3 regions of the Nocardia sp. NPDC050799 genome follow, and region 2 is predicted to be linked to each of the others. Evidence: riboswitches for the same ligand, from Rfam matches in the RefSeq annotation. Region 2 holds a riboswitch; each other region holds the start of a gene.
The links. Region 2 has a riboswitch for S-adenosylmethionine ahead of AB0H42_RS05730 (rhodanese-like domain-containing protein). Riboswitches for the same ligand answer to the same signal wherever they lie in the genome.
Positions count from the first base shown of each region.

Region 1 (5,555 bases), on a different contig from region 2:
CCTGCGCTGCGGAACCAATTCCTACGTCTACATCGATGGGCTGGCCCGATGGGCAGACACCGAAAAGTACGGCGCATTCGAAGTCACCGGAGTACTCGGCGAGGAGATCGACACCACGCCCGATATTCCCGCACACCTCGCGCATGCCCGCGAGCGCTATTACGTGGTGAAGAATCCGGTGTGGAAACGCATAGGGTGAGCAAGCACCCCTGGTCACCCGGAGGTCCCCCACAGGGTGGGAAACCCTTGGAACGAACCCGCACCACCCCGGCACGCACGGGAGTCCACAGACGCGCACCCTGGCACGATCGGCGCCTGCGTCCCGACGGCGGTGGCCGAACGGTCGGCACACCGTAGTTCGGGCAACCCGCTCCGGGCAGCCTATCTCCGGCGGTCTGCGTCGGGGGACCGAACTCTCGTTCCAGCCGGAGGCGGGCCGACGCCATCCTTCAACGGCGTGAGCCGCCGGTTACGACCACGCCCGATCCGCGGGATCGGCGATCGGCGTTCGCCTCGCCGGTCCCGCGGAGTCGGTCTGTCAGCGCAATGCGCTGGCCAGGTTGGCGTCCAGCGCGGCCAGGAACTCCTCGGTGGTGAGGTAGCCCTGGTCCCCGCCGACCAACGCCGCCAGGTCCTTGGTCATCTGCCCGCCCTCGACGGTCTTGATGACCACGTCCTCCAGGGTCTGGGCGAAACCGATGACCTCGGGGGTGTTGTCCAGCTTGCCCCGGTGCTCGAGGCCGCGGGTCCAGGCGAAGATCGACGCGATCGGGTTGGTCGACGTCGGCTTGCCCTGCTGGTGCTGGCGGTAGTGCCGGGTGACCGTGCCGTGCGCGGCCTCGGCTTCACAGGTCCGGCCGTCCGGGGTCAGCAGCACCGAGGTCATCAGGCCGAGCGACCCGAAGCCCTGCGCGACCGTATCGGACTGCACATCGCCGTCGTAGTTCTTGCAGGCCCAGACGTAGCCGCCCTCCCACTTCATGGAGGAGGCGACCATATCGTCGATCAGCCGGTGCTCGTAGGTGAGACCGGCCGCCTCGAACTGGCTCTTGAACTCGGCTTCGAAGACCGCCTCGAAGGTGTCCTTGAACATGCCGTCGTAGGCCTTGAGGATGGTGTTCTTCGTCGACATGTAGACGGGGTAGTTCTGCTGCAGCCCGTAGTTGAACGAGGCGCGCGCGAAGTCCTCGATGGACTTCTTGAAGTTGTACATACCCATCACGACGCCGCCGTCCTCCGGCATCTGCACGACCTCGTGCACGATGGGCTCGCTACCGTCCTCGGGAGTGAAGGTGAGGGTGACGGTGCCGGCCTGGAAGACCTTGAAGTCGGTCGCGCGGTACTGGTCGCCGAAGGCGTGACGGCCGATGATGATCGGCTTGGTCCAACCCGGTACCAGGCGCGGAACGTTGGAGATGATGATCGGCGCGCGGAAGATGGTGCCGCCGAGAATGTTGCGGATGGTGCCGTTGGGCGACCGCCACATCTTCTTGAGGCCGAATTCCTCGACGCGGGCCTCGTCGGGGGTGATCGTCGCGCATTTGACGCCGACACCGTGCTGCTTGATGGCATTGGCAGCGTCGACGGTGACCTGGTCGTCGGTTTTGTCGCGGTATTCGATTCCCAGGTCGTAGTACTCGAGGTTCACATCGAGGTACGGGTGGATCAGCTTGTCCTTGATGAACTGCCAGATGATCCGGGTCATCTCGTCGCCGTCGAGTTCAACGACGGTGCCTTCAACCTTGATCTTGGACATGGATCTTCGTGTCCTCCTAAGACTGGTGCCCTCATTGCACGGCCAGGCGAACACGCTTGTGAGCGGACCCCAGCTGTTCAACAGACAACGTATACATCCCGCGTTGTCCACGAGACGTCTGGTGTAACCAAGACGAGCGTACTGCTTGTGGCGGTCTCACGGTGCAGCCAGCCCCGGTAGTGAGATCTCACAGGGGTGAGACACGCCACAAGATTACCTGGTGGGCGCGTATGCCGATTTCGATCCGTATCGGCGCCCGGCTACCATATTCGGCAGGTCATGAGCGCCAGCACCAAGCCCCGGCTCGCTGGCCGGCAACCCTCCTGCTGCGGTGGGGTGCTCCGGGTGATGACCTGGCTCCCGAGAGCCGGGAGCAAGCGCACGTCAGGAGGTCGTCGATTTGTGCCGGTGCTGGTCGCGTTGACCGCGGCATTCTCCCGACTCGACGAGAAATCCCCCATTTTCTGGAGCACGATATGAGCGATCACAGTACTCGTGGTGCGACCGCTGCCGGAGCTGCCCGCCGCCGACCAGCGGTCGTGTCCGGCGGCCTCCGCGCCCGCACAGCCGGATCCACAGCGGCGATTCATACGCTCCGGGCATCAGTGTCGTTCGCTGGTTCAGCGGAAGCCCTCGCGTGAAGGTGGGCACCGAATCGATTACCGCTCGGCCGGTGGCCCAGTTACCGCCGGCCGACGGCACCCTCGGATACGTCGATATCGGCGAACTCACTCTCGAGAACGGCGCCCGGCTGCCGCAGGTCCGGCTGGCCGTGCAGCGCTGGGGGAAACTGTCCCCGGCCCTGGACAACATCGTCCTGATCGAGCACGCGCTGACCGGTGACTCGCACGTCTCGGGCGACCCGGACGACGACCATCCACAGGCCGGATGGTGGAACGGGATGGTCGGCCCGGGGGCACCGATCGACACCGACGAGTGGTGCGTGGTGGCGACCAATGTCCTCGGCGGCTGCCAGGGCAGCACCGGCCCCGCCTCGCTCGCTCCGGACGGCGCACCGTGGGGTTCGCGCTTCCCGGGGATCTCCATCCGCGACCAGGTCGCGGCCGAACTGAAGTTGTTCGACCTGCTCGGCGTGCCCCGGCTGGCCGCGGCGATCGGCGGTTCGATGGGCGGTATGCGCGTCCTCGAATGGATGCTGCTCGCGCCGCAGCGCCTGGCCGCCGCGCTGGTCCTCGCGGTGGGCTCGCGGGCCACCGCCGACCAGATCGGCACCCAGAGCACCCAGATCGCGGCGATCACCAGCGACCCGGACTGGCAGGGCGGCGACTACCACGGCACCGGGCGCGCGCCGATCGCCGGGATGGGTATCGCGCGCCGGATCGCGCACCTCACCTACCGCACCGACGTCGAACTGGACAGCCGGTTCGCCAACAACCCGCAGGAGGGCGAGGATCCCTGGGACGGCGGCCGGTACGCGGTGCAGAGCTATCTCGAGTACCAGGCCGAGAAGCTGGGCCGGCGTTTCGACCCGGCGACCTATGTGCTGCTGAGCGAGGCGATGAACCGGCACGATATCGGTCGCGGCCGCGGCGGGATCGCGGCGGCGATGGCCGCCGCCGAGGTGCCGTGCATCGTGGGCGGTATCGATTCCGACCGCCTGTACCCGCTGCACACTCAGCAGGAACTGGCCGACGGGCTGGCCGGCTGCCGGCATTTCGAGGTGATCTCCTCGCGGGACGGCCACGATGCCTTCCTCACCGAGGCGGCGGCCATCGGCAAGCTGCTGGTTCAGACGCTGAACCTGGCCCGCGCCGGACGCTGACCGGGCCGGCGGCCCGGTCAGCCCACGCCGAGGGTGTTGATGGTCGCGGCGAGGAAGACCACGGCGCCGCCCAGCAGGGTCAGCGCGCCCACATCGAATGGTTTGCCGCGGACCGCGAGCAGGCCGACCCGGGCGGTCGGCAGGCACAGCCGGAACGCGGCCGCGATGAGGGTCGCGCCGCCGAAGAAGAAGGCACCACGGCGCCAGCGATCCTGCGCGACGAACACCACGGCGATCAGCACCACCACCGCCACCACGACCATCGGCAGATGGCAGCGTAGGAAACCGGCCCATCGGCTGCCGGTGCCGGGATCGTCGTGGGTCGGGGTCGCGGCGTCGGTCACGGGGCGATTGTTCCAGATCCGGCCGATCAGGTCTGCGTCGCCATCCGCCGCGCGGGCCCCGAATGCCCCGATCCGCCCCACCAGAGGCGGGGCGGATCGACACAGCACAGATCAGCGCAGCGCGGCGTTCTCGGCGAGGACCTTTTCCCGATGCCGCTCGCGCAAAGCGGCATGGTGCGGACTGCGCCGCACCACCAGATAGGCCCCGCCCAGCACCACGAACCAGAGGGGGGTCACCAGCAGAGCCTGCAGGGTGTCGCTCTGCTGGGTGAGCGCCCAGACCAGGAACACGAAGAAGGCCAGCACCGCCCAGACCGCCGGCACACCGCCCGGCAGTTTGAACGTCGACGCGGCGTGCAGATGCGGCCGGCGCTTCCGGTAGACCAGGTAGCTGGCCAGAATCATCGTCCAGACGAACATGAAGCACAGCGACGAAATGGTGGTGACCACGGTGAACGCTTCGACGATGGACTGTCCGGCGTAGAGCAGCACCACCCCGATCAGCAGGAACGCGCACGAGAAACGCAGCGCGTTGGCCGGGACCTTGCGCCGGGACAGTTTCCCGAACAAGGCGGGAGCGTCCCCGTCACCGGCCAGGCCGTACACCATCCGCGAGGTGGAGTAGATCCCCGAGTTCGCGCTGGAGGTGGCGCTGGTCAGTACCACGAAGTTGACCACACTTGCCGCGACACCCAGCCCGGCCAGGGAGAACATCGCCACGAACGGACTCTCGTCGGCCGAGACCTCCCGCCACGGGGTCACCGCGCAGATGACGATCAGGGCGCCGACGTAGAACAGCAGGACGCGCACCGGGATGGAGTTGATCGCGCGGGGCAGCGTGCGCTCGGGATTCTTGGCCTCGGCCGCCGTGGTGCCCACCAGTTCGATACCCACGAAGGCGAAAACCGCGATCTGGAATCCGGCCACGAAACCCATGGGCCCGGTCGGGAAGAAGCCGCCGTCGTTCCACAGATTGGCCAGCGAGGCGGTGGTGCCGCTGTCACCGGTGAAACCGGTGATCACCATCACCAGTCCGGTGACGATCAGCGCGCCGATGGCGATCACCTTGATCAGCGCGAACCAGAACTCGGTCTCACCGAACGCGCGCACCGTGGGCAGATTGAGGACCAGCAGGACGACGATGCAGACCAGCGCGGGTATCCACAGCGGCAGATCCGCCCACCAGTAGGACACGTAGCCGGCGATGGCCACCACATCGGCGATACCGGTGACCACCCAGCAGAACCAGTAGGTCCAGCCGGTGAAGAAACCCGCCCACGGGCCGAGCAGATCACCGGCGAAATCGCTGAACGATTTGTACCCGGAGTTCGACAGCAGCAGCTCCCCCATCGCCCGCATGACGAAGAAGAGGAAGAAGCCGATGATCATGTAGACGAGGATCACCGAGGGGCCGGCGAGCGAGATCGTCTTACCCGAACCCATGAACAGACCGGTGCCGATCGCGCCGCCGATCGCGATCAGCTGGATATGCCGGTTCGCCAGCTGGCGGCTCAGCTTCTCCGGGCCGGCACCCGGATCGCTCACCCCGCTCGCGTCGTCGCCTGGATTACCGTGGCCCTGCAGCACGGCCATATTTCTCCCTCCGGAATGAATCGGACAGCCCATTCGACCACCGGAAGCGGATTCCTGCAGAGTGGGCGGCCCTACGGTA
Region 1 is NZ_JBFAHF010000041.1:37,490-43,044, forward strand. It holds gene AB0H42_RS30550 (hypothetical protein) at 1-199, shown strand, start outside; gene AB0H42_RS30555 (NADP-dependent isocitrate dehydrogenase) at 539-1,756, opposite strand; SAM riboswitch class IV at 2,032-2,142, shown strand; gene AB0H42_RS30560 (homoserine O-acetyltransferase) at 2,430-3,539, shown strand; gene AB0H42_RS30565 (DUF3017 domain-containing protein) at 3,557-3,802, opposite strand; gene cycA (D-serine/D-alanine/glycine transporter) at 3,995-5,476, opposite strand.
Region 1: it holds a riboswitch for S-adenosylmethionine, as region 2 does, so the genes downstream of both, AB0H42_RS30560 (homoserine O-acetyltransferase) here and AB0H42_RS05730 (rhodanese-like domain-containing protein) in region 2, are expected to answer to the same signal.

Region 2 (5,555 bases):
CGCAACCGCGCGAAGCGCTCCTTGAACTCCGGCCATTCCCCGGAGTAGCCGGTGGCGATCTCGTTGAGCGCCTCACCGGTGCCCACACCCAGCATCACCCGGCCCGGGTACAGGCAGCCCAGCGTCGCGAACGCCTGCGCGATCACGGCGGGGTTGTACCGGAAGGTGGGGGTGAGCACCGAGGTACCGAGCAGGATCCGCTCGGTGCGCTCACCCGCCGCGGCCAGCCAGGCCAGGGAGAACGGCGCGTGGCCGCCCTTGTGCCGCCACGGCTGGAAATGATCGCTGACCGTGGCGCTGTCGAGGCCGTGTTCCTCGACCAGTACCGCCAGCTCTACCAGTTCCCGGGGTCCGAATTGTTCCGCCGATGCTTTGTATCCGAGCTTCAGTTCACCCATGTGCGCCCACTCCTGTCGCGTTGTGGTCGGACCGTCTCCGGCCCGGATTCGACATTAATAGGCGCAGTTGGGCCGAGCCCACCCGCAACCCACGGACGGCCGGGGCGAAGGCGGGAGCGCGCCTGGACCCGCCTCGGACGGGCGCTTCGGTATGCGGGTGCGGGCGTCACCGGCGGGCGCGTTTCCGTCGCGTGTTCCCCGCCCCGGGCGCGGCATATCCGGCCCACGCGCCACCAAGGGCAGAATCGACGGGGTGAGCCCAGATGACCGGATTTTGTCCTACCTCACCGATATGGACGGGGTGCTGGTGCGCGAGGACCATATGGTGCCCGGCGCCGACGAGTTCCTCGCCGAATTACGGGCCGAGGAGATCCCGTTCCTGGTCCTGACGAACAACTCGATCCGCACACCCCGCGACCTCCAGGCCCGATTACGCCAGACCGGGCTGGAGATCCCGGAACATTCGATCTGGACCTCGGCGCTGGCCACCGCCAGTTTCCTCAACGAGCAGCGACCCGGCGGCACCGCCTATGTGGTGGGCGAGTCCGGACTCACGACCGCACTGCACGAGATCGGCTACGTGCTGACCGAGATAAACCCCGACTACGTGGTGCTGGGCGAGACCCGCACCTACTCGTTCGAGGCGATCACCACGGCCATCCGGCTGGTCGAGCGCGGGGCGCGGTTCATCGCCACCAACCCCGACCCGACCGGCCCCTCCCGGGACGGCGTACTGCCCGCGACCGGTTCGGTGGCGGCCCTGATCACCCGGGCCACCGGCCGCGACCCCTACTACATCGGCAAACCGAATCCGCTGATGATGCGCTCGGCGCTGCGCCGCATCGGTGCCCACTCCCAGACCAGTGTGATGGTCGGCGACCGGATGGACACCGATGTGATCTCCGGGATGGAAGCCGGTATGCGCACCATCCTGGTGACCTCCGGTATCTCGACGAAGGTATCGGTCGAGCAGTATCCGTACCGGCCGACCACTGTGCTGAGCTCGGTCGCCGACCTGGTCGGGCGGGTCCGCACCCCGTTCACCGAAGTGTCGACTCCGCCGATCTGAAGCGTTCTCGGCGCGCCGCCTTCGGTGTCACACGGCGGTCAGCTCAACGCGTGGTCCAGGTCGCCGAGGAGGTCTTCGATGTCCTCCAGGCCGATCGAGACCCGGACGACCCCGTCCGAGAGTCCGATGCTCGCGCGGCCCTCCGGGCCCATGGCCCGGTGGGTGGTGGTCGCCGGGTGGGTGATGAGGCTTTTCGCGTCGCCCAGGTTGTTGGAGATATCGATGATCCGTAGCCGGTTCAGCACCTCGAAGGCCCGCTTCTTCGCGAGGTCCGCGGCGGACGCGAGTTCGAAGGTCACCACGGTGCCGCCGCCGCGCATCTGCGCGGCCGCCAGCGCGTACTGCGGGTGCGATTCCAGGAACGGGTACCGGACCCAGCTCACGGCCGGATGCTCGTCGAGGTAGCGCGCGATCCGCAGCGCCGAATCGGTGGACTGGCGGACCCGCAGCGGCATGGTTTCCAGACCTTTGAGCAGCGTCCAGGCGTTGAACGGGCTCAGGGCCGGGCCGGTGTGGCGCATGAGCGTCTTGACCGGGCCTTCGATGTACTCGGAGGTACCGAGGATCGCGCCGCCCAGTACCCGGCCCTGACCGTCGATGTGTTTGGTGCCCGAGTAGACCACCACGTCGGCGCCGAGTTCGAAACCACGCTGCAGCAGCGGGGTGGCGAACACATTGTCCAGGACCACCTGCGCGCCCGCGGCGTGCGCGAGTTCGCAGACCTTGCGCACGTCGACCAGGGTCTGCATCGGGTTGGCCGGAGTCTCGAAGAACACCGCGGTGGTGGGTACGGACAGCGCCGCTTCCCACTGGTCGAGATCTTCGCCGTCGACGAACACGGTCTCGACACCCCAGCGGGGCAGGATCTCGTTGCACACCACGAAACAGGAGCCGAACAGGCTGCGCGCGGCCACCAGCCGGTCGCCTGCCTTCAGCAGCGCGCCGAGGGCGACGAAAACGGCGGCCATACCGCTGGCGGTCGCGAAACAGGCTTCGGCGCCGTCGAGCAGGCGCATCCGCTCCTGGAAGGTGGTCACCGTCGGGTTGCCGTAGCGGGAGTACACGTAGTGCGGGTTGTCCCCGGTGAACGCGGCCTCGGCCGCTTCGGCGCTGGCGTAGACGAACCCGGAGTTCAGGTACAGGGCCTCGGAGGTTTCGTCGAACCCCGAGCGGCTCAGGCCGCCGCGCACTCCCAGTGTCGCCGGACCGACTCCTTCGGGTAACGGCCGTTCGAACGAACCGCCGCCGATCACGACTGCCGCCAGGGTAATCCGTGGGCCCGCCAGCCGGAGCCACCGCGGTGCCCGAGTTCGTCGAGCGGGCCCTCGAAGCCGTCGCTGATGTTGTAGGAGGGTGCGATACCCGCGGCGGTCGCGGCGTCGGCCGCATGCGCCGAACGCTGGCCGGAGCGACACAGGAAGAGCACGGGCGCGTCCGCGGGGCGGTCGGACAGTGCGCTACGCAGCTGGTCCAGGAATTCGGCATTGCGGGTGCCGGTGCCGTCGACCCACTCCACCAGCAGCGTCGGTTTGGCGATGGAGCTGGTGTCGGGTACTCCGACGAACTTCCATTCGGCTTCGGTCCGCACGTCCACCAGGACTGCGTCCGGGTTTTCGGTCAGCAGGTCCCATGCCTGCTCCGGGCCGATATCCCCTGCGTAACTCATATGTGGCACCTCCTGCGAATCCGCACTTGCCGCATCCGATCGATGCGCGCCAGGTCGTCACCCGGAGCACCCCACCGCGGAGGAGGGTTGCCGACCAGCGAGCCGGGGCTTGGCACTGGCACTCATGACCTAGCCGAAAAGATTGCCCGGCGAGGTCGGCCGTGTCAAACATCGGTTGACGTCTTCGGCGGGCTCAGCCGGCCGGCTGGTTGCACACCAGCCAGTCGCCGTCGGACTGGAACAGCCACCAGGTCGCGGTCCGCTCCGCGCCTTCGACCCGGCTGGTCACTTCGATGTTCGCGGTATCGCCGGTGATGTGGACGGGGCCGAATCTCGTGATCTCGATATCTTTTCCGGTTTCGCCGGGTTTCAGCTGTCCGGCCAGCGGGGAGCGGGCGGGTACGAAACCGGGGCAGACCGCCTGGCGGGGCGGTTCGGTCCCGTAGCGGTTGCTCACTTCGGCGAACTCCCGGACCGCGCCCGCGATCCGGTCGGAATCTGTGACATTTTTCTCAGCGGGCGCCACCAGGCCGGCGATGAGTACACCCGCCAGGACCAGGGCCGCCACCACCGCGGCCACGACGAAAGGGGTGATCGAGCGCGGTCGCTCGTCGTCGCCCGCTTCGGTGGCCCGCTGCTCGTCGGCCGCTCCGGAATCGCTCATACCGACGATCATCCCTGGTCCCCGGATCGCACCGTGCCCGCACCCCGATAGAATCGCGGGTGCGGCGGGTACCGCAGCACAGCGCTACCCGCGGAGACGTGGGACGACGAACGGTGAACAGCCACCCACGGACGGCGCGATGTAGGTGCATACGAGCCGCGCGTCAAGTTAGCCTAAGCTAACAACAACGCCAGTGATTCTTTCGACCGATAAGGGTGCGCGTAACAGATGACCGAGCAGAAGGAAGCGAACCGCCCGCTTCGGATCGCGATCGTCGGGGCCGGGCCGGCCGGTATCTATGCCGCCGACGCGTTGATGAAATCCGATGTGGACGTCTCGATCGATCTGTTCGAGCGGATGCCCGCCCCGTTCGGACTGATCCGCTACGGCGTGGCGCCGGACCATCCGCGGATCAAGGGCATTGTCACCGCCCTGCACAAGGTGCTGGACAAGGAGCAGGTGCGCCTGCTCGGCAATATCGACTACGGCACCGATATCACGCTGTCGGACCTGCGTCGCTTCTACGACGCGGTGATCTTCTCCACCGGTGCCAACGCCGACCGGGCGCTGCCCGTCCCGGGTATCGACCTGGACGGTTCCTACGGCGCGGCCGACTTCGTGTCCTGGTACGACGGGCACCCGGACGTGCCGCGCACCTGGCCGCTGGACGCGGAGAAGGTCGCGGTGCTCGGTGTCGGCAATGTCGCCCTCGATGTGGCGCGGGTGCTGGCCAAGACCGGTGACGAACTGCTGCCGACCGAGATCCCGCCGAACGTGTACACGGGCTTGAAGAACAACAAGGCCGTCGAGGTGCACGTGTTCGGCCGCCGCGGCCCGGCGCAGGCCAAGTTCACCCCGCTGGAGCTGCGCGAACTCGACCACTCCCCGACGATCGAGGTGATCGTCGATCCGGAGGACATCGACTACGACGAGGGTTCGGAAGCGGCCCGGCGTCATTCCAAGCAGGTCGATATGGTGGCCAACACTCTGGAGCAGTGGGCCATCCGCGACCAGGGTGATCGCCCGCACAAGCTGTTCCTGCACTTCTTCGAGTCCCCCGCCGAGATCCTCGGCGAGGACGGCCGGGTCGTGGGCCTGCGCACCGAACGCACCCAGCTCGACGGCACCGGCAATGTGAAGGGCACCGGCACCTTCAAGGAATGGGAGGTGCAGGCCGTCTACCGGGCCGTCGGATACCTGTCCCAGAACATCTCGGAGCTGCCCTTCGACGATCAGGCCGGGGTCATCCCGAACGAGGCCGGCCGGGTCCTGGTCGACGAGGATGCCGACGGCGCCGCCCGCTACCTGCCCGGCACCTATGTGACCGGCTGGATCAAGCGCGGTCCGGTCGGGCTCATCGGCCACACCAAGGGTGACGCGAACGAGACGGTCGCCTGCCTCGTGGATGACAGCACGAAGTTCGTGCCGGCCGAGAACCCGGAGCCCGAGGCCGTGCTGGAGTTCCTCGAGGGCCGGGGTATCCCGTTCACCACCTGGGCCGGCTGGTACCGGCTCGACGCGCACGAGCGCTCGCTGGGCGAGCCCGAGGGCCGCGAGCGGGTCAAGGTCGTCGAGCGCGAAGATATGTTGCGCGCGAGCGAACCTCACAAGGTTTGATCCACCGTCCGCTGCTCCCGGTCCATGGTCGAGAGCAGCGGGCGCCCCGATCTATCAGGCATGCTGTAGCAGTGTTCGACGCCCATGTACACATCATCGATCCGCGTTTTCCGCTGATCGAGAACGAAGGCTACCTACCGG
Region 2 is NZ_JBFAHF010000004.1:47,800-53,354, forward strand. It holds gene fgd (glucose-6-phosphate dehydrogenase (coenzyme-F420)) at 1-398, opposite strand, end outside; gene AB0H42_RS05720 (HAD-IIA family hydrolase) at 691-1,467, shown strand; gene AB0H42_RS05725 (O-succinylhomoserine sulfhydrylase) at 1,506-2,720, opposite strand; gene AB0H42_RS05730 (rhodanese-like domain-containing protein) at 2,717-3,133, opposite strand; SAM riboswitch class IV at 3,151-3,263, opposite strand; gene AB0H42_RS05735 (hypothetical protein) at 3,327-3,797, opposite strand; gene AB0H42_RS05740 (FAD-dependent oxidoreductase) at 4,026-5,414, shown strand; gene AB0H42_RS05745 (amidohydrolase family protein) at 5,486-5,555, shown strand, end outside.

Region 3 (5,555 bases), on a different contig from region 2:
TCGGATCGGTGACGGCGATAACCAGCGGCCGGCCGGGACGATAGGCGCGCCGGGCCAGTGCGGCCGGGACATCGACGAGCCGCAACCAGGTCTCGTCGTGGATATCGGTGACCCGGACCGTCCGCTCGTCGGTCAGCAGATGCCGCAGCGGGGTGTCGGGCGAGATCGCGGACAGCACGACCACGTCGACGATATCGGCGCTGAGCAGATGGCGGACGAGACCGACAAAGGCAGCGGGGGTCGTGGCGACAAGATCGTCGACCACCACGGTCCGGCGCGGGCCGCGCACCCATTCCAGGGATTCGGCGGCATGGTAGCGCACGAACCCGTCCTCCGCGCCGGGTTCCCCGTGCACGGCGACATGACCCAGGGGCCGCAGCAGCCCCTGTAGCCGCCACCAGTACGAAGGGCGATCAACCGCCGCGGTCCACGTCACATCCGCTGTCGCGTAGATCTTGGCCGGTATCTCCCAGCCGTCCGCAGGCGCGAGCAACCGGACCGGACCCGCGGCCGGTACGGTCTCGCGGAAACGGGCCCGGTGCACATCGATCTCACAGCGCGCCGACGAGCCGGCGACGCCGTACCCGTAGCGCTCATAGATGCCGCCCTGGGTAGCGCGCAACGAGGCGACGACCTCCCCGCGTGCGGCGATCTCGGTGAGCTGGCGGCGCAGCAGCCCGGCCGCGATCCCCTGCCGCGCGTGGGTGGGCAGGACACCGACGTGCGTCACCGCGGCGTGCGGCAGGCGCGCGCCGCCCGGCGCGATCAGCCAGCTGGTGTAGGAATTCACCGTCCCGACCAGTTCACCGCCGACCCGGGCGCCGAGAGTGCGTCCGGGTTCGTTCAACCCGTCCGCGGCCTCGGCCGAGATCGGCGGGCCCCCGACCATCGCGGTACGGAACACCTGTTGCGCGGCACGTGCATCCGCCGCGTCGGTCAGTATGTCGATTTCGACGGTCATCTCGGCTCACTCCGGAGGTTCGGGATCGGTGCGGGAATCCGGCGAAGCCGCAGGGCGCCACGGGACACGGTTAGTTTCTCTCATATGACGCGCCGTCCGTCACACCGTGCACGGTGCGGATCCGGTGCCCGGCCCCTCGGTCAGGCCGGGACGGGTCTCCGGAACCGGGTCCCAGCGGCCGTCCGAACAGGCGTAATCCCACTGCGGTCCGGCCGCGACCAGAGTCCGCACGGCGTCGAGTAGCCGATCCACGTCACCGGCGGTGGTGCCGAGTCCGATACTGGCGCGCAGGGCGGCGTGGAGCCCGAACCGGGCCAGCAGCGGGTGGGCGCAGAAGCGGCCGTCCCGCACGCCGATCGCATGTTCGGCGGACAGATAGGCCGCGACCCGGCCCGGTTCGAAACCGTTCACGGTGAAGGCGACGATTCCCACACAGTCGATGCTGTCGCCGAAGATCCGGAGGCATCGGACACCGGCGATGTCCTCCAGCCCGGTGCGCAACCGGTCGGTGAGCGCCCGTTCGTGCACCTCGGCGGGGGCGGCGAGTTCGGTGAGCGCCTCGCAGGCGGCCGCCAGCGCCACGGCGCCCAGCACATTGGGTGAACCGGCCTCGTGCCGATGCGGTGCGGCCGCCCAGGCCGCGGTGTCCGCGGTCACCTCGGTGACCGCGCCCCCACCGGCCAGGTACGGCGGTGCGGCGTCGAGCCAGTCGCGGCGACCGGCCAGCACCCCGGCGCCGTACGGTGCGTACAGCTTGTGCCCGGAGCAGACCACATAGTCGATATCGGTGGCGCACAGGTCGATACGCCGATGGGGCGCCAGCTGGGCCGCGTCCACCAGGATCCGCGCACCGTGGCGATGAGCGAGCGCGGCCAGCTCGGTCAGCGGCAGCACCTCCCCGGTGACATTGGACGCGCCCGTGATCGCGAGCAGCGCCGCGGGCTTCGCGCCGAGTTCGGCGGCGAGACGCTCGACGGTCTCGGTGAGCGTGCCGGCGGCGGGCACCACCCGGCGTCCGCGCCCGGCCCAGGGCAGGAAGTTGGCGTGGTGTTCGATATCGAGCACCACGGTATCGCCGGGGACGCAGGCGGCGAGCAGGTTGAGCGCGTCGGTGGTGTTCCGGGTGAACACCACCTCCTGGTCGGCGGCGCAGCACAGGAACTCGCGGACCGTTTCACGGGCCGCCTCGTAGCGGCGGGTGGAGATACGCGAGGCATACCCGGCGCCGCGGTGCACACTCGCGTAGTAGGGCAGCAGATCGGCCACCCGTGCGGTGACCTGCGCGAGAGCCGGAGCGCTGGCCGCGTAGTCGAAGTTGGCGTAACTACAGGTACCGCCCTGTACCAGCGGAACCCGCAGGTCGTCGCCGGAGACACGGGCCGGGGCACGGGTGGGGTCGAGTACAGCGGTCATCACGCAATCCCTTCGATCGAGGGACTCCGGGCTTCGATTCGACGGAGTCCGCGCTTGCCGCGCTCGGTCGAGCAGCGGCCAGGTCGTCACCCGGGGCACCCCACCGCGGAGGAGGGTTGCCGGCCAGCAAGCCGGGGCTTCACGCTGGCACTCGTGACCTGCTGTGAGGTTGGCAGACGGCCACCGGCTTGTCAACTCGCCCCCGATCCACGTCCGCCGGTCCGATGCGTGTCTCGTCCCGGGAACCACCTGCCCTTCGCGGTCCGCAGATTCGCTGTGCTTCCGCTGATTTCGAATCACCGTGATCCGGTCCGTAGCCCGGAAACGGTTGGCGGCGCAATGTGTTTGCCCGGGTGATCCTCCGGCCATCCGGTGCGCCTGTCCCGATCCACCCGGCCCCGAACGGAGATCCGCGATGCCAGACCGAACAGGAACCGCCCCGACGGCCGAATACCTCTGGTACATCCCCAACCAGGTGATTCCCGGGCATCGCGGTGACGCCGTCACCGCCGACCACAACAGCCTGGAGACACTGACCGCGCAGGCACGCGCACTCGAGGAATACGGGTGGCAGGGGGCGCTGATCGGCACCGGCTGGGGTCGCCCGGATACGTTCACCGTCGCCACCGCGCTCGCGGCCCGGACCACGACCTTCGAACCGCTCGTCGCCGTCCGGCCCGGGTATTGGCGGCCGGCCCATTTCGCCTCCGCCGCCGCGAGCCTGGATCATCTCACCGGTGGCCGACTGCGGATCAACATCGTCTCCGGCAAGGACGATCTCGCGGCCTACGGCGAAGCCGAGGAGGACCAGGCCGATCGGTATGCCCGCACCCGGGAGTTCCTCCAACTGGTCCGGCGGCTGTGGACCGAGGAGAACGTCACCTACCGGGGTGAGCACTACCGGGTGACCGATTCCACCGTCATGCCGCGAATCGCCGTGCGCGAGGACCGCCCGCACCCGCTGCTCTACTTCGGTGGCGCGTCCGCGGCCGCCGAACGAGTCGCCGCGACCGAAGCCGATGTCCAGCTCTTCTGGGGTGAGCCGCTCGCGGGCGTCCGGGAACGCATCGAACGGTTGCGCGCGCTCGGTGACGAACTCGGCCGGGCCCTGCCGCCGCTGCGATTCGGCCTGCGGATCACCACAGTAGTCCGCGACACCACCGAACAGGCATGGGCCGATGCCGAAGCCAAGGTCGCCGAGATGGCGAAAACGCACGATCGGAGCGCATCCCGGCGTGCGGCGGTCGGACAGCAGCGCCTGCTCGATCTCGCGGCGCGCGGCGAAGTGCTCGACGAGCACCTCTACACCACCCCGGGCACCGTCGGCGGCGGTGGCGCGGGCACCACGTGGCTGGTGGGTTCCGCCGAGGATGTCGCGAAATCACTGCGCCGATACCAGGATCTCGGCATCACCCACTTCGTGCTGTCCGATACTCCCTACCTGCCCGAAATCCGGCGCCAGGGCGCCCAGCTCCTGCCGCTGCTGCGCGGCTGAACCGGGCGCACCGGATCAGAGATTCAGCCCGGTTCCGTGGATGCCGTGCTCGTCGATGAGGGCGAGCTCGGCATCGGTGAGTTCGGGGAACTCGAGCGCGGCGAGGTTGTGGTCGAGCTGCGCCGTGCTGCTCGCCCCGATCAGCGCCGAGGTGACCTCGGGCCGCCGCAGCACCCATTGCAGCGCGAGCTGGGCCAGTGACTGGCCCCGCGCCGCGGCGATCTTGTTCAGTTCGGCGGTGCGCTGCCGATAGGTTTCGTCGATGGCATCCGGGGACAGGAAGGTGCTGTCGGCCGCCCGGGCACCCTCGGGGATGCGCTCGAGGTACTTGTCGGTCAGCAACCCCTGCGCCAGCGGCGAATAGACGATGGCGCCGAACCCGTCGCGCCGTGCGGTGTCCAGCAGACCGTTCTGTTCGGGACGGCGATCGTAGATCGAATACCGCGCCTGATGAATGAGCAACGGCACGCCCGCGGCCTGGAGCAGTCCGGCGGCATCGTGGGCGCGGTCGGGCAGATAGTTGGAGATGCCGATATAGAGCGCCTTGCCCTGCTGTACCGCGCTGACCAGCGCACCCACCGTTTCCTCCAGCGGAGTCCCGGGGTCGGGGCTGTGGTGGTAGAAGATATCGACGTAGTCGGTGCCGAGATCACGCAGACTGTGGTCGAGCGAGGTGAGCAGTGATTTGCGGGAGCCGCCCTTCAGATAGGGGCTCGGCCCGATCGGATTCCCGGCCTTGGTCGACAGGATGAGCTCGTCCCGGTAGGGCGCGAGATCCTTGGCGAGCACCCGGCCGAAGTTCTGCTGCGCGGCCCGATGCGGCGGGCCGTAACGATCGGCATTGTCGAAATGGGTGATACCCAGGTCGAAGGCGTGCAGGATGATCTCACGCTGGGTCACGAAGGGGTAGTCGGTACCGAACTTCTGCCACAGTCCGAACGAGAACGCGGGCAGGTCGAGGCCGGAGTCGCCGGTGCGCCGGTACGGGACTCTCTCGTAACGCTGCGCGGCGGCGGTATGGGTCAGGTCGTAGGGGCCATAGCTCATCCGGACAGTTGATCACCCACGCGGCACCGGGTGCGACGGGTCGGCTCACCCTGATCGAAATCCCCGCTCGAGCCGCCAGCGGCTCGCGGCAGTGGATCAGGCCAGGCCGCCGTTGACGTAGAGAACCTGTCCGTCGACCCAGCGGGCCGGGCCCGCCAGGAAGGCCACCGTCTCGGCGATATCGGCCGGTTCGCCGAGACGTTCCAGGGGTGACAGCTGTGCGAGCCGTTCGATATCGGCATCGTCCTTGCCGTCGAGGAACAGCGGAGTCGCGGTGGGACCCGGCGCGACCACATTGACCGTCACATCGCGGCCGCGCAACTCCCGCGCCAGGGCCAGGGTCATCGCTTCCACCGCCCCTTTGCTGGCGGCATAGGCGGCGTAGCCGGGTTGCTGGAGCCGGATCACCGAACTCGAGAAATTGATCAGCGCGCCGCCGGGGTTCAGTGTGCGGGCGGCAAGTTGCGAGACGACGAAGGTGCCGCGGACATTGGTGCGGTGCATCCGGTCGAATGCGTCGAGATCGAATTCGGCCACCGGTCCGAGCAGCATGATGCCCGCGGTATTGACCACTACGTCGATCCCACCGAAACGGTCGGTGATCTCGGTGAACAGCTGCCGCATCCGGGCGGGGTCGGC
Region 3 is NZ_JBFAHF010000013.1:134,330-139,884, forward strand. It holds gene AB0H42_RS15985 (GNAT family N-acetyltransferase) at 1-961, opposite strand, end outside; gene AB0H42_RS15990 (aminotransferase class V-fold PLP-dependent enzyme) at 1,061-2,374, opposite strand; SAM riboswitch class IV at 2,420-2,533, opposite strand; gene AB0H42_RS15995 (LLM class flavin-dependent oxidoreductase) at 2,790-3,869, shown strand; gene AB0H42_RS16000 (aldo/keto reductase) at 3,885-4,916, opposite strand; gene AB0H42_RS16005 (SDR family oxidoreductase) at 5,013-5,555, opposite strand, start outside.
Region 3: it holds a riboswitch for S-adenosylmethionine, as region 2 does, so the genes downstream of both, AB0H42_RS15990 (aminotransferase class V-fold PLP-dependent enzyme) here and AB0H42_RS05730 (rhodanese-like domain-containing protein) in region 2, are expected to answer to the same signal.